One region of the Shewanella sp. ISTPL2 genome, then DNA from elsewhere that is predicted to be linked to it. Evidence: predicted binding sites of a transcription regulator. Region 1 holds the regulator's gene; the other holds the start of a gene.
The links. Region 1 encodes ArgR, which controls arginine synthesis, uptake and breakdown. Its sites were predicted from a motif close to ANTGAATANNTATTCANT; they were not measured.

Region 1 (7,200 bases):
ATTTTTAGGTAAAGTTGCGGATAATATTGCCGAAAATGAATTTAGAAAAAGGGTGATAACCAAATGGATATTCAAAATATGCCGCGTGAACAGTTGGGTGTGTGTGCTGAGGGGAACTTACACAGTGTCTATTTGATGTTTAATGCCAATGACAATGTCGAGTCGCAATTACGTCCCTGTCTTGCCAACGTTGCGCAGTATATTTATGAGCTGACAGATCAATATTCCGACAGTGCATTCAATGGTTTTGTTGGTATTGGTGCTAATTATTGGGATAGCCTCTATCCTACTGCTCGCCCAGAACTGCTCAAACCTTTCCCTGCGATGCAAGTGGGCAGTCGTGAAGCGCCTGCAATTGAATATGATTTATTCGTGCATATTCGCAGTGATCGTTACGACATTCTGCATTTAGTGGCTAATGAAATCAGCCAAATGTTTGAAGACTTAGTGGAATTAGTTGAAGAAGAGCGTGGCTTTAGATTTATGGATAGCCGTGATTTAACCGGCTTTGTCGATGGTACCGAAAACCCTAAGGGGCGCCACCGCCAGGAAGTGGCACTTGTGGGTGATGAGGATCCTGAGTTTAAGGGTGGCAGCTATATTCATGTGCAAAAATATGCCCATAACTTAAGTAAGTGGCATAGGTTACCAGTTAAAAAACAAGAAGATATTATCGGCCGTACTAAGCAAGATAATATCGAGTATGAATCTGAAGATAAGCCACTGACCAGCCATATCAAGCGCGTTAATCTTAAAGATGCCGATGGTAAGTCAATGGAGATCCTGCGTCAGAGTATGCCCTATGGTTCGCTGAAGGAGCAGGGATTAATGTTTATCTCTAACTGCCGCACGCCAGAACATTTTGAAAAGATGCTGCATAGCATGATGTTTGGTGATGGCGCAGGCAATCATGATCACTTGATGCATTTTACTAAGGCGATGACAGGTTCATCTTTCTTTGCCCCTGCACTGGATTTTATGCTGCAGTTCGACGAATAAGCTTTCTATAATCAAGCCGAATTAGTATCAATCGAGACGCACTTAAGCTAACGCCTAAGTGCGTTTTTTATGCTAATGCGCGGGAACCCATTTTTTGATATCGAGCTGCCATTGCAGGGCGGTGAAATCGATAAAAGCGCGCACTAGATTTTGCTGATAACTGCGGGACAAATATACCGCCCACAAGGTTTGGCCTGGTGTCGTAAATTCGGGTAGGACCTCTTTGAGTTGACCACTGGCAAGGTATTGGTTAGCTAAGTCACAGGGTAAACGCACTATGCCATGTCCACGTAGCGCCGCACTGACCAACACTCCCATATCGTTAGCCCTAAGATTCCCTGTAACTTTGACGTGCTCGGCTTGCAGTTCTTTTAGAAAAGGCCAGTTTTGTTGCGCTGAGTGTATGAGGCAGTTGTGGGCCAACAGATCAATGGGTTCGAGGAGTGGCGTTGCGCTATCAAGATAGCTCGGTGCCGCGCAAAGTACTGCATCTATGGTCATCAAACGCCGAGCTATGAGATTCTCATCGGGTTGCTCGGTATAACGTAGCGCCACGTCGACTCTCTCATCTACCAATTGTGCAAAACTGTCCGACATCACCAGTTGAATGTTGACCTTAGGATGAATTTTAATAAAGCGATCGACGACATCAAACAGACTGTGCTGCCCAAGGCCAATAGGTGTAGCGATACGAATACTGCCTACCAGTTCACTGTTATGGCTGTGGGCACGGCTCTCCATGGCAGCAACTTCACTTAAGATCCGCTGGCAAAATTGTAGCGCTTCCTCACCCTGCAAAGTCAAGCTGGCGCTGCGCGTGGTGCGGTGTAATAAGCGTAAACTCAACCACTGCTCCACTTCTTGAATATGACGGGAAACCTGCAGGCGGCTGAGGTCTAAATGTTCGGCAGCTTTGGTAAAGCTGCCACAGTTTGCGACTTCGACGAAACTGCGTATTGCGGCAATTTTATCCACATTAGTATCCTATATTGAAACAATCATGCTCAATTATTGATGTTTATTAGGTGAAAAACTGCAAGTAAACTGGATCCAATGTAAATCATCTGGGTGGGACAATGAAATGAAAATCGCAATTTTAGGTGCAACGGGTTGGATTGGTGGTGCAATTTTAAAAGAAGCACAGAGTCGTGGACATAAAGTGATAGCGTTAGTGCGTGACTCAAGCAAGTTATCCGTGGCTGACGTAGTAGTACGTGCCGTGGATTTAGAGCAGCCATTGGTCGCCGATACCTTTGCTGGCGTAGATGTCGTGATTGCCGCTGTTGGTGGCCGCGCCCAACAAAATCATGGTCTAGTGGCGAGTACGGTTCAGCATTTACTGGATGTGCTGCCTAACGCTAACGTGCCACGTTTATTGTGGGTCGGTGGTGCTGGGAGTTTAGAAGTGGCGCCGGGTGTGGCGCTGGTCTCTAGCCCAGATTTCCCCGCAGCATATAAAGATGAGGCGTTAGCTCAGGGTGAAGCCTTGAAGGTATTCCGTGAGGCACAAACGGCAATCAATTGGACCTTTGTGAGCCCAGCGGCTGAGATTTATCCCGGTGAGAGTGAAGGCCCGTACCGTCTTGGTGGCGACAGCTTCTTTACCGATGCTAATGGTCAAAGCCGTATCTCTGTAACCGATTACGCAAAAGCCATGGTAGATGAAGCCGAAAAGAGTGCTCACCCAAACCAGCGCATCAGTGTGGCTTACTGATATCGTTATAGTTGAGTTAGATATTGTGAGTTAGATATTGTGAGTTAGATATTGTGCTTGAATGTGTAACGTAATCGGGACAATGGCCAAATAACCAGCGCGGTATTGCACTTCAAAATGTATTGATAAAATAGAACAGGTCAGCTCACTGACCTGTTTTTTTATTCTGCGTAATTGAATAAAGATTTGATGGTTTCTAAGGTATCGGCGATATCTTGGATGCTCGATGGGCAAATGAAGATAGTGTCATCACCGGCAATCGTACCCAAAATGCCTTCTGGTTTACCGATAGAATCCAACAAGCGGGCAATCAGCTGCGCGGCACCTGGGCTAGTTCGCACGACGATCATAGCTTGGTTGTGATCGACGTCGAGTACCAAATTCTTCAGTGGGCTACCCGCGGTGGGTACGCCTAATTCGGCTGGTAAGCAATACACCATCTCTTGCTTAGCGTTGCGAGTCCGCACTGCGCCGAACTTGCTGAGCATGCGTGACACTTTTGATTGGTTAATATTACCAAAGCCTTCAGCTTGCAAGGCGGTGACGATTTCACTCTGAGAGCCAAAGCGCTCTTCTTTTAAAATCGACTTAAAAATTCTAACAAGGTCATCCTGATTCTTGGTCGTTTGCATAATATTATTATTCGTTATTCAAAAAAACAGGCCCATTTTGAATATTTTTAGAAAAATTGTCAACAAATAACCAGATTGGTTGAATAAAAATTCACTAAGCCCTAGTGGTTAAGCATTTGCTGGGGGCGTAAAAATCCCAATTTGAGTAATTGTTCTACATTGCTTCTACGTTATTCCGGAATTCTTTTGTCCCACGACTAAGGGATAATTGAAATTGTTGTGACATTCCAGTAATGTGACGCCAACGCAAATTAGATCCATGTCACACATATCCGAGAAATAACGGAGATAACTATGAAAGTTGCTGTACTTGGTGCTGCTGGTGGTATCGGCCAGGCTCTTGCCCTACTGTTAAAAACTCAATTGCCTGCGGGTTCACAATTGTCTCTATATGATATCGCACCGGTAACTCCGGGTGTTGCGGTTGACTTGAGCCACATTCCAACTGCTGTTGAAATCAAAGGTTTTGCTGGTGAAGATCCAACGCCTGCCCTAGTGGGTGCTGACGTTGTTCTAATTTCTGCTGGTGTTGCACGTAAGCCTGGTATGGATCGTTCAGATCTGTTCAATATCAATGCCGGTATCGTTCGCAACCTGATCGAAAAAGTAGCGGCAACTTGCCCTACGGCTTTGGTTGGCATTATCACTAACCCAGTTAACACGACTGTGGCTATCGCTGCAGAAGTGATGAAAAAAGCGGGTGTTTACGATAAAAACCGTCTGTTCGGTATCACGACTCTAGACGTGATCCGTTCTGAAACTTTCATCGCCGAATTAAAAGGCCTGAACGTTGCTGACGTTAAAGTTAATGTGATCGGCGGCCACAGCGGCGTGACCATTCTGCCATTACTGTCTCAAGTTGAAGGCGCGACTTTCACTGACGAAGAAGTGGCAAGTTTGACGACTCGCATCCAAAACGCGGGTACAGAAGTGGTTGAAGCTAAAGCCGGTGGCGGTAGCGCGACTCTGTCTATGGGTCAAGCGGCTTGCCGTTTTGGTCTGTCTCTGGTTCGTGGTCTGCAAGGCGAAGCTAACATCGTTGAATGCGCCTATGTTGACGGCGGCAGCGAGCATGCAGAATTCTTCGCACAACCTGTGCTGTTAGGCAAAAATGGTATTGAAAAAGTACTGCCTTACGGTGAAGTGAGTGCATTCGAAGCTAACGCTCGTGATTCTATGTTAGATACGCTGAAAGGCGATATCAAACTAGGCGTTGATTTCGTTAAATAATATTTCGGATAATCTTTTTAGATTATGACGAATTAAAAACGGAGCCATGAGCTCCGTTTTTTTATGCCTGGGTTTTACACTTTACCAAGCTAATTCAGCGGCGCTTAGTGGGAATTTGGCAGTTATCATCGCAGCGGGCTTTGCCCGTCAGTAAATAAGAGATGCGATATCTGTTTTTTGCGAATCTGAGATAGCACCAATCGGCGACAGTTTTTATCACGGGCATGCGTAACAGTTGGATCCAAGCGCGCGTCCCTGTCAGTGCCCACGCTTTACAAGTGACATCTAACCCGAGTAATACTTCGCCCGTTGCGGTTTCACCGTGAAGAATAGTATTGGCGTAGTCTCTATCGATATGGCTGAAGCGCTCACTAAAGTCTGGCGCATTTAAATCCTCAAGCGCAATCAAGTTCTTCGGATCGCGCGCTTTCAGTTGACGCATTTCGGCGCTACATAATGGACAATTCCCATCGTAAAAAATCCGCAGTTCCATCGGTATTACCTCTGATGACTTGATCACAATACTTGGTCTAAGCTCTTGGCTTGAGTACTTAAGCTTGGTTTTCTTCTACCCTATACGCAGAATAAAGGGTTTTAGATCGAAGCGATTGTAGAACGGATCAGCATCTCATTTGGCTTTTTGTTAGGTTAAATTCAAATGAGTGCAGTAACATCTTGGTTATTCATCAGTTTAACTTGATTGCTGACTTTTAAGTGAACAAGGTAAAGCCTGACAAATAACGACTCAAAAGGATAGGTATGACATCTCCCATCATTATCACAGGCGTGGGTAAACGCATAGGTTACGCCTTAGCCAAACATTTTCTCGCCCAAGGTCAGCGTGTGATTGGTACTTATCGCAGCCATTACGCTAGCATCGATGAGCTTAACGCTTTAGGTGCGACTCTGTATCCCTGTGATTTTTATGACGATGCCCAAGTGCAATCCTTAATTGCTGAGTTAGCTAAATTGCCGCAAATTCGTGCCATTATTCACAATGCCTCTGACTGGCTGCCGGATCCTGTGCTTACAAAGAATGAGTCTTTAAAGAGTACCACTTTTGCGCCGAGCGAAGTGATGCAGCGGATGATGCAAGTGCATGTGAGCGTACCCTATCAGTTGAACTTGGCCTTAGAGGCGCAGCTGCGTGCGGCTGCTGGCGATGAAATCGGCGGCAGTGATGTGATTCATATTACTGACTATGTGGCAGAGAAGGGCAGTCAGAAGCATATCGCCTATGCCGCCAGTAAAGCCGCACTGCACAATATGACGCTATCCTTTGCCGCCAAATTTGCGCCCGAGGTCAAAGTGAATTCGATTGCGCCAGCGATGATCCTATTTAATGCGGGTGATGACGCTGCCTATCAGCAAAAAACCTTAGCCAAAGCGCTGTTGCCGAAAGAGGCGGGAAATGAGGAAATTATCGATTTAGTGGAATATCTGCTGAATAGCCACTACGTCACCGGTCGTTGCCATAATGTTGATGGTGGCCGGCATTTGAAATAAAGACGAATATAGAACGGCCTGCGGCCTCTAGAGCGCCATTGCATGGCTCTAGAATCTAGATTCAAGAAGAAGTCGTTATGGAGCGACGCTCTGCTTTTTCTAGCAGCGCCGCGCCCTAGCTTCTAGTTTCTCGATCCTACTTTTTCAAAACGTCAGTACCCGACTTGGGGTGATGATGAACGGTAAAGGCACATCCCAATGTTCGCAAGGTAAACTCGTCACTTGCTGACAGTCGTGGGCGTAACCCATAGGCAAAGGTTTACCTTTGAGCTGCCAGTTCGCCAGTGTCCTATCGTAATAGCCGCCGCCCATGCCCATGCGATTCCCCATTAAATCAAAAGCCACTAAGGGCGTGATAACCACATCTAGCTCAGTTACTGGGATAATGGCGCGCACATCTAACTTAGGTTCTAAGATGCCGAATTGATTCGCCTGCATCGGCGTGTCTGCGGTGTAATGCAGGAATAACAGTTGCCCAGCATTGAAGGGATGCAACCTTGGCAGATAGGTGTGAATGCCCAATTGCCACAGCGCAGCGATCAGCGGCGGCGTGGCGAGTTCGCCATCGTGGGTGAGATATAATGCCACATGTTGCGCTTTGTTGGCCTGCAATGCATCGAGCATTCGCTGGCAGGCGTTTAAACTTGCTTGGGTTTGTTCTATTTCGGAGAGAGATTTACGGGCGGTGCGAATGGCTTTGCGTAACAGATTGCGGCTTTCTTTTGTATGGAGTGCGATATTTGCCGCATAGTTTGCGACATCTACGGCATCAGCGACTTCTACGGCAAGTTGCGCCGTGTCGCTTTGGGGATTCAAATGAGAAAGTTTGGAAGATGTAGACATAGAATTAAGATGCTCCCCAGAATGCCGCTACCGGTGTAGCCCTTGAACCGTAGGTTCAAGGCGGGTAAATGATTACCTCCTAAGGCTTCTCGGTACAAGCCGAGCATGCACAATGTCAGTAAAGCATTCACCCTGAGATAAAAATTATCGGCACAGGGACATTACCAGTTGGCATGCATCCCAGGGAGCAAAACGGTATTGAATCGCTAAAGCATTGGTTTATTTAAATAAGCCAGTTTAGCCATTCACTGTGCGTCAGTTGGTTTAACTCAATGA
Region 2 (7,200 bases), 2.4 Mb from region 1:
GAAGTCATGCCCGTCCTATATTTCAAAAGCCAGCCAGGATAGCCACGCCCTCAAGATGAAGCGGAATGGCTGACAGCGAAAAGTAGCCAAACTTATAGGCGCAAGCCTGTGAGGGGGGCTGTACGAACATCAGCCTGAATGTGAGGTCAGAATGCTGTTAACCAAGGTCAATAATCAGTCGAAAGTGAGCGTAAAAGCATGAGAAAGCTAAAACGATATCAAGTGATTACCCATCAAATTGTATAAAAAACCGCTACCGCAAAAAAGCAAATGCCTATAGCATCATTTGTACCAATTGACATGGATGTGGCAGCGGCCAAGTCCAACAAGCGATTTATGCCCTGCAAATAGCGTAGTGCACAAATACTAAGACGTTATGTGAAAATGGAGATAGTCTTCGAATGAGAACACCAACTGATTTAGAGGTGCTTGAAAGTATTTATTCTAAATATTATCAAGACTTTACTGCATACGAAGAAGATGAAAGCATTCGAGCTAGCAAAATATATGTTCCAATTTCTTGCGATGAAATAGCTAAAAAATTAAAAGTTGATGGGGATATTGTCTTTGGTCGTCTTTATTATCATATGGAGAAGAAATACGGCTATAAACAAAGCGATGGAAGTAATGTTCATTTCTTCGCTTTTCGAGTTGGTAAAGAAAGCCATTGTGTAAATTTTCCACTTTTGTCGTCTGTGTTGGCTGGGCTTCAACAAGAAAAACGAAAGTTTGTCTTAGCAACAACTATATCCGTCGTGTCGCTATCAATATCCATAGTTTCTATTGGAATTGCTTTATGGTCCAAGTTAAGCACATAACAAGGCGCTGTTGTCGCCACTATCGTGGCTGGGACGGCTTGCGCTGCGCTCCAGCCGCCCCAACGCTTTGCGTTAAACACATAGAAATGTTAATCCGAAATTCACTAATTCGAGCTAAAAATCTAACACGATTTTGTCCCAAAGCTTGCTGGGTATCTCCTTCATACAGACTGGTTACACTATTGCCCAAAAGGTGAGCCATGGTGATTGGCGAGACGACCGTCCGCCCCATGGACGGGGCGGTCGAGCATCCAAGGACGGACTGGCTGCGAGTCGACGAGCGAATGCCATGGCAAGCCTGTGAGAGTGGATATCAGCAAACGCTAAACTGCTAACAACTAAAATTACTGGTCCCAAACATTAGTCTCCAACACATATCGGTCCAAAAGTATGTTGCGTATGTATTTAAATCTACAGATTACGCGAATGCACGAAAGGTGGAACCATGGTGATTAGCGAGACGACCGTTCGCCCTATGGCCGTTCTTTGGCGTCCATGCCATCGCGGCATTTGTGAATCTTTTCATATCAGACGGGGCGGTCGAACATCCACGGATGGACTACTGCGTGTTGCCGAGCAAATGCCATGACTCATCCATCCATCAGATCCAGCTTTTAAGTGTCCAAAAGTGAGTTGTGTGGTGTCGAGTGGAGATTGTACGATTAAGTCACGCTATATAATCAAAACGGTCAGTTTGTGTATGAGTTAGTGCAAAAAGGGGAGTCAGTTAATCTGACTCCCCTTTTTTAGAACGTTTGTTGGACTTACATTAAAACCTACGTTAGGCCCAAACTTGCGTAATGTTAGAACAATAAATGGGCTACACCTGCGATAACAGGTAGTGTCACTAAGGTGCGTAGAATAAACACCACGAAAAGCTCAACGAAGTTGACGGGAATTTTACTGCCGATAAGCAGTGCACCGACTTCACTCATATAGATCAACTGAGTCACAGATAAGGCTGCAATTACAAAGCGGGTCATATCTGATTCAATTGAGCTGGCAAGGATTGACGGAATAAACATATCCGCAAAACCGACCACGATTGTTTTAGAGGCTTCAGTGGCTTCTGGAATATGCAGTAATTCGAGTAATGGAATAAACGGCATACCCAAATAGTTAAATATGGGCGTGTGCTCGGCAATAATCAGTGCCAGCGTACCAATTGCCATTACCACAGGGATAATACCAAACACCATATCGACAACGTTTTTAATACCTTCATTTAAGACCGCTTTTATGCCACCGGCACTTGCGGCTTTTTCTAAGGCTTTATCAAAGCCCCAAGATAAGGCGCCATGTCCTGCAGGGATCAGCTCATCATCTGGCATGCGTGGTGTGTCATCTATGTAGTTGTCTTTCTTCCACGATAATGGTGGCAACTTAGGCACAATCACTGCGGCGGCAAAACCCGCGAGGCACACAGTCAAATAAAAGGGCACAAACATATGCTCTAACTTAACTTGTGAGATCACCACTAAGCTGAAGGTAATCGATACCGCCGAGAAGGTTGTACCAATAACTGCGGCTTCTCTCTGGGTATAAAAACGGGCTTCGTATTGTTTGCTGGTCAGCAAAATGCCGACACTGCCATCACCTAACCATGAGGCCATACAATCAATAGCACTACGGCCCGGTAGATTGAACACGGGACGCATGACTTTCGTTAAGAGTGTGCCAAAGAGCTCGAGTAGGCCGAAGTTCAGCAGCAGCGGCAGTAACATACCCGCAAAGATAAATACCGAGAACAACACAGGTAATAAGTCGTTTAAGACTAATGCGCCAGTGCTCGAGGAGTTGATGATCTCTGGACCTAAACCTAAGTAAGTCAGTACGATAAACACTGCACCTAAGATCCGAGTCGTCAACCACATAGGGCTGACATTCAATAAACCATTAAGGAAGTGATTTTGCGTAACGAATGTGGGCTTAAACACTTTTGACAGCAAAGAGGACAGCGCCGTAGTCACAACAATAATAGTCACTATGAGGGTTAGCACACCGCTCAATGCGCCTTGCAGTGCTTTAGATATGATAGCGATAGGAATTGTGATCGCATCGTTGTAGCTGATAGGGGTCATAAATAACAGCAGACCAATCAGCGAAGGGACGATAAAGGTGAGTATCGTCTTAATGTTTCGGTTTTTATTTTCAGTAGCCAATGTTGTACACCTTAAAGTACGAGTCGTACATGGTAAATTTGAATAAATAGCCGCACGTAACAAGCTGTCGACGCTAATTAAGGTGCATTTAAATTCAACTCAAAAACGAGAATGGGGAAGATTACTCGCTTAGCTTCTCTATGTAAAACGATTCGCTAGTTAGTTTGATATAAGCAGCAAAACAGCATAGTTATTTTACTTTAGTTGTCGATAAATTAAGAGTGGTTATATTGGCTTGCATTACTGCAAAAGCATTATTAAACAAGGCCTTATCATCAATCGCTCGAGGTGGGTTAACGACTGGTTAATTACTTGTTTACTGATGTGTGTGAAACTATCTAGATGTTATTTCTGCACAAAAAAACATCAGCAACTTTAGCGCTACCGCTATGTTGGCTGGTTTTCTGTTCGATTTGAAAGTGCAATAGAGATAACTCTGGCTATATAGCGTTGGCGAGAACCTGTTGTGCATATCGCGGTAATGTTAAGGAGCCTTGGGCACTAGGACACATTTTTATGCGATAAGCCTTTAAATCGACTTATCTCTAAAAGTGACCTTCTCCATTATCTTGATGCTTTTGTGATTGACTAAAAAGTCGCAAATAACGATGAAAGTAAAAATATTATTCATAAAGCGGATACCCGCCGCTTTAAATCTTCTCATTTCCATGTAAGTTAGTATTACTCCCATCCAGCTCTAGTATTCATGATCGCAAAAGTACAGAAGGTTACGATTAAAGGCGGCTCAACACTGGCCATTAAGTTTGGTTTTTTGGGGATCTTTGGGCTTTTAATTGGCATTGTTATTACTGTTTTGGGGTTCGATGATTCTGAATTCCATCGCTTCAATTTTTTGAATCACACCTTAAGTGAATTAGGGACTTATGGTCATTCGTCTTTCGCTGTCATTCTCAACGGTGGGTTGTTTTTTGGCAGTTTAAGCCTCGTTTTCTATTGTTTGTCTTCTTTGCAGCAGGTAACTTCTTGCTGGGGATACCCTTTCTTTATCAGTTTGGCTCTCACTTTTCTGGCTTTAGCGAGCGTGGGATTATTTCCGGTGAACGTGTATCACTTGCATGTTCTTGGGCTGAAATGGTTTTTCTATCTGGGGAGTTTGAGTTCGATCTTCTATTTAGCCTTGGTCTGTTTCGGCAAGTCTAACTTTGGCCGTTGGACTGGGTTGTTGGCGTTAATAGTCTTATGTAGCATGTTGACGTTTCTGTATGCGCCACAGCTCAATTTAGGTTTGACCGAAGGCGATAGACCGTTTTATCAGGAGATGGTATTGCAACTGCCGCGTCCTACTTTGTGGTGGCCAGCCCTACTAGAATGGATTGGACTGGGAAGTTTATTGTGTTGGACAAGTGTGCTGCTTTTTAGCCAGTTAAGCTTCAGCCAAGATCCCAAAATCATTGGCTGAGTTATCTTTGAATTTAGACTTATCTTCAGCTCTAGGCTATGGATTCACATGCACAGCAAGGCCCGCTTCACCAAACCAATAACCGTTGCACTGGGTTATACCAAGTTTGCTATTCATCGAAAAATCCTGAACATTTTTAGTCGCTTGAATCGTATCGACCAAAGCATTGGCTTTAATGATGCAGTCAAGACTACTGGGTGATACTCGAAACACATCGACCCCCATTTGTGTCATTACCGCTATTTCACTGCGTAAATCTAAACAGCTAGCGGATTGGGTTTGAATTCCATTGAGCCTGAGTAAAGGTTGCTGCTCTTGGGTTTGCGCGAGTAGTCCTTTACTGTATTCACGGCATACCGTTTCGCAATGATCTTTCGTGAGCTGTTTGTGTCTAGCGGTAAAGCAGCGCGCCGAATGGGCGAGTGGTAAATAGCCGTGGCCGAGCACTTCCACCTCAAATAATGGCTGCTCTTGAATTACTTGTTGTAACCAAGCCTTAGATAGCTCCACTGGCATCACAAATCTTTGCATTCCAAACCGCTGCAAGATGTCTAAACTAGCACGATTGTAGTTATTGATACTCGCGCCGCAGACAAAGGGTAACTTACGCTCTTTGGCAAGATACACTGCCGCCATATCGTTTGCTTCGACGATAAATTCACCGTTATCGACCTGGCGTTTGAGCTCAGTATATTCAGATGGCGCTTCGATTAAGGCCAGCGTCGAAAGCACGACTTCTTTACCCGCCTGCTTGAGCATTTGCGCCAGCTCTAGATAATCGCCCCACTTGAGTTCGCGTCTGCGGCTACAAACCGCCTCACCTAAATACACTAAGGGAATTTGACTGCCGGCGACTTGCTGGTAAAAGTCAGCGACTTGCTGTTTCTGCCAGCAATACAACAGTGGTCCTAGGGAAATCTTCATAAGGTGTCCTTTGTCAATCTTGCTCTCTATTTACCTTTTATTGCCAATCGCGCTCGTAGGCGCCAAGCGTAGTGATCTGACCCTCGGATACTTTCGCTAGGGCTTGTTCCCAATGGGGTTGATTTTGGCTTTGTGAGTACAGCGCTGGATTATTTAGATAGGTGTCTATGGCTTGACGCCATACTCGAGTGACTTGTTCAACATAGGCTGGGCTGCGTTGACGTCCTTCGATTTTCAGCGACACTATGCCCGCCTTGGCTAGCTCTGGAAGTAAGCTTAAGGTATTCAAACTGGTTGGTGATTCGAGTAAATATTGCGGCGAATCTTGATCTGCTGTGATGTAACGGCCTTTGCATACCACGGGATAACCCATTTGTTCGTCGAGGGCCGATTTATCAATTAACACATCGTTGAGCCGGGTTAATCTGTTCTGTCCTTCTTCTTGCCAGCGTACGTGTTTTGCTGGTGAACAAGATCCACCAGTGTTGGGCGATTGGCCTGTTACATAGGATGACAGCTGGCAACGCCCTTCGGCCATAATGCACAGACTACCAAAGGCGAATACTTCCAAATCCACTGGGCTGACTTTAGCAAGATCCCGTACTTGTTTCATGGATAACACCCGTGGCAATACTACTCGGGCGATGTTAAAGGCTTCCTTATAAAAGCTCAGCGCACCCAGATTGGTTGCACTGGCCTGCACCGATAAATGCAGTGGCAGGTTTGGATAGTGCCTATGGGCATAATCGAGTAAAGAAAGATCGGCAACAATTAATGCATTTATACCCAGTTTTGCCGCTAAATCGATAGCCTGATACCAACGATGCTCTTCACCGGGCTTTGGAAAAGTATTTAAGGTTAAAAAGATTTTTTTGCCGTGCTTTTGCGTCAACTCAGTGGCTTCTTGCAATTTTGCGGGGGTGAAGTTTAATCCTGCAAACGAGCGCGCGTTGGTGTCGTCTTTTAACCCTAGATACACAGCGTCGGCTCCGGCATGTAATGCCGACTTTAGCGAGGCCAGATTTCCTGCTGGACACAACAGCTCCATAGTGATGCTCCCGATAAAATGATAGCCGCTGAGTGTAGGTAAGATTGAATGGCGATGAATTGATTTAAAACAGGTTTAAGATCATAAAATCCCGATAAACTGGGATATATCATGTTTTATTCTTGTAGGGTTCCCGCTATGTCCGCTGTTTTTTTCGCAAAATTTGCTCAGCAACTTTTAGAGTTCACCCCAAAAGCCATCGGCTTTCCCCTTGCTAAGATGCCGTTTAGCCTCAAAGCAAAAGCCATCAGCCAATTGCTTGAACTCTTACTTGCCGAGCAAGCTGCTGGCGATGAGCTTGGATTTTTGACGGATAAATGGGTCGCGATTCGAGTGGAAGATATAAACTTAGCCTTCGAAGTCAGTTTTAATGGCAAGTGGCAAGTCAGAGAGCTCACCAATGCGCAGGTGACCTTCAGTGCCAACTCTGCTGAGCTAGTGTTAGTGGCGGCGGCGAAGGAAGATCCCGACACGCTATTCTTCCAGCGTAAGCTGAGTATTCAAGGTGATACAGAATTAGGACTCGAAGTGAAAAACCTGCTGTTAAGTATCGAATTTGCCAGTATGCCAGCCCCAATTCGTTTTAGTGTTGAAAAGCTTGCCGCTGTGATTGAGCGTCTGCAAATTGAAGCGAAACCGACAATTATTCTCGCCAAATCCCCAAGCTTTTAACGTTATGTAGTGAGACTACACACTGCTAATTCCATAAAGAAGCCCGCTAAGTTGTTATCTTAGTGGGCTTATTTTTATTTAAACTTTACTGTATGGTTTGGTCAATGAGTTAGTAGCTTGCACTCAGTTGTAGTCCCGAGTAGCTCGAATAAGCGC

Region 2: a site for ArgR is predicted at 3,062-3,079, ahead of HUB64_RS17860 (YjiH family protein). Genes of this name have one in related genera too.

Annotation. Positions count from the first base shown of each region.
Region 1 is NZ_JAAPAV010000001.1:1,683,264-1,690,463, forward strand. Features, by position in the region: gene HUB64_RS07560 (Dyp-type peroxidase) at 64-999, shown strand; gene HUB64_RS07565 (LysR family transcriptional regulator) at 1,072-1,974, opposite strand; gene HUB64_RS07570 (NAD(P)-dependent oxidoreductase) at 2,081-2,713, shown strand; gene argR (transcriptional regulator ArgR) at 2,875-3,345, opposite strand; gene mdh (malate dehydrogenase) at 3,640-4,575, shown strand; gene HUB64_RS07585 (thiol-disulfide oxidoreductase DCC family protein) at 4,670-5,068, opposite strand; gene folM (dihydromonapterin reductase) at 5,335-6,081, shown strand; gene HUB64_RS07595 (5-formyltetrahydrofolate cyclo-ligase) at 6,226-6,924, opposite strand; RNA gene ssrS (6S RNA) at 6,934-7,114, opposite strand.
Region 2 is NZ_JAAPAV010000001.1:4,049,490-4,056,689, forward strand. Features, by position in the region: gene HUB64_RS17855 (hypothetical protein) at 402-818, shown strand; gene HUB64_RS23085 (hypothetical protein) at 998-1,138, opposite strand; gene HUB64_RS17860 (YjiH family protein) at 1,622-2,980, opposite strand; gene HUB64_RS17865 (hypothetical protein) at 3,687-4,400, shown strand; gene HUB64_RS17870 (U32 family peptidase) at 4,437-5,324, opposite strand; gene HUB64_RS17875 (peptidase U32 family protein) at 5,362-6,372, opposite strand; gene HUB64_RS17880 (SCP2 domain-containing protein) at 6,511-7,044, shown strand; gene HUB64_RS17885 (S8 family peptidase) at 7,154-7,200, opposite strand, start outside.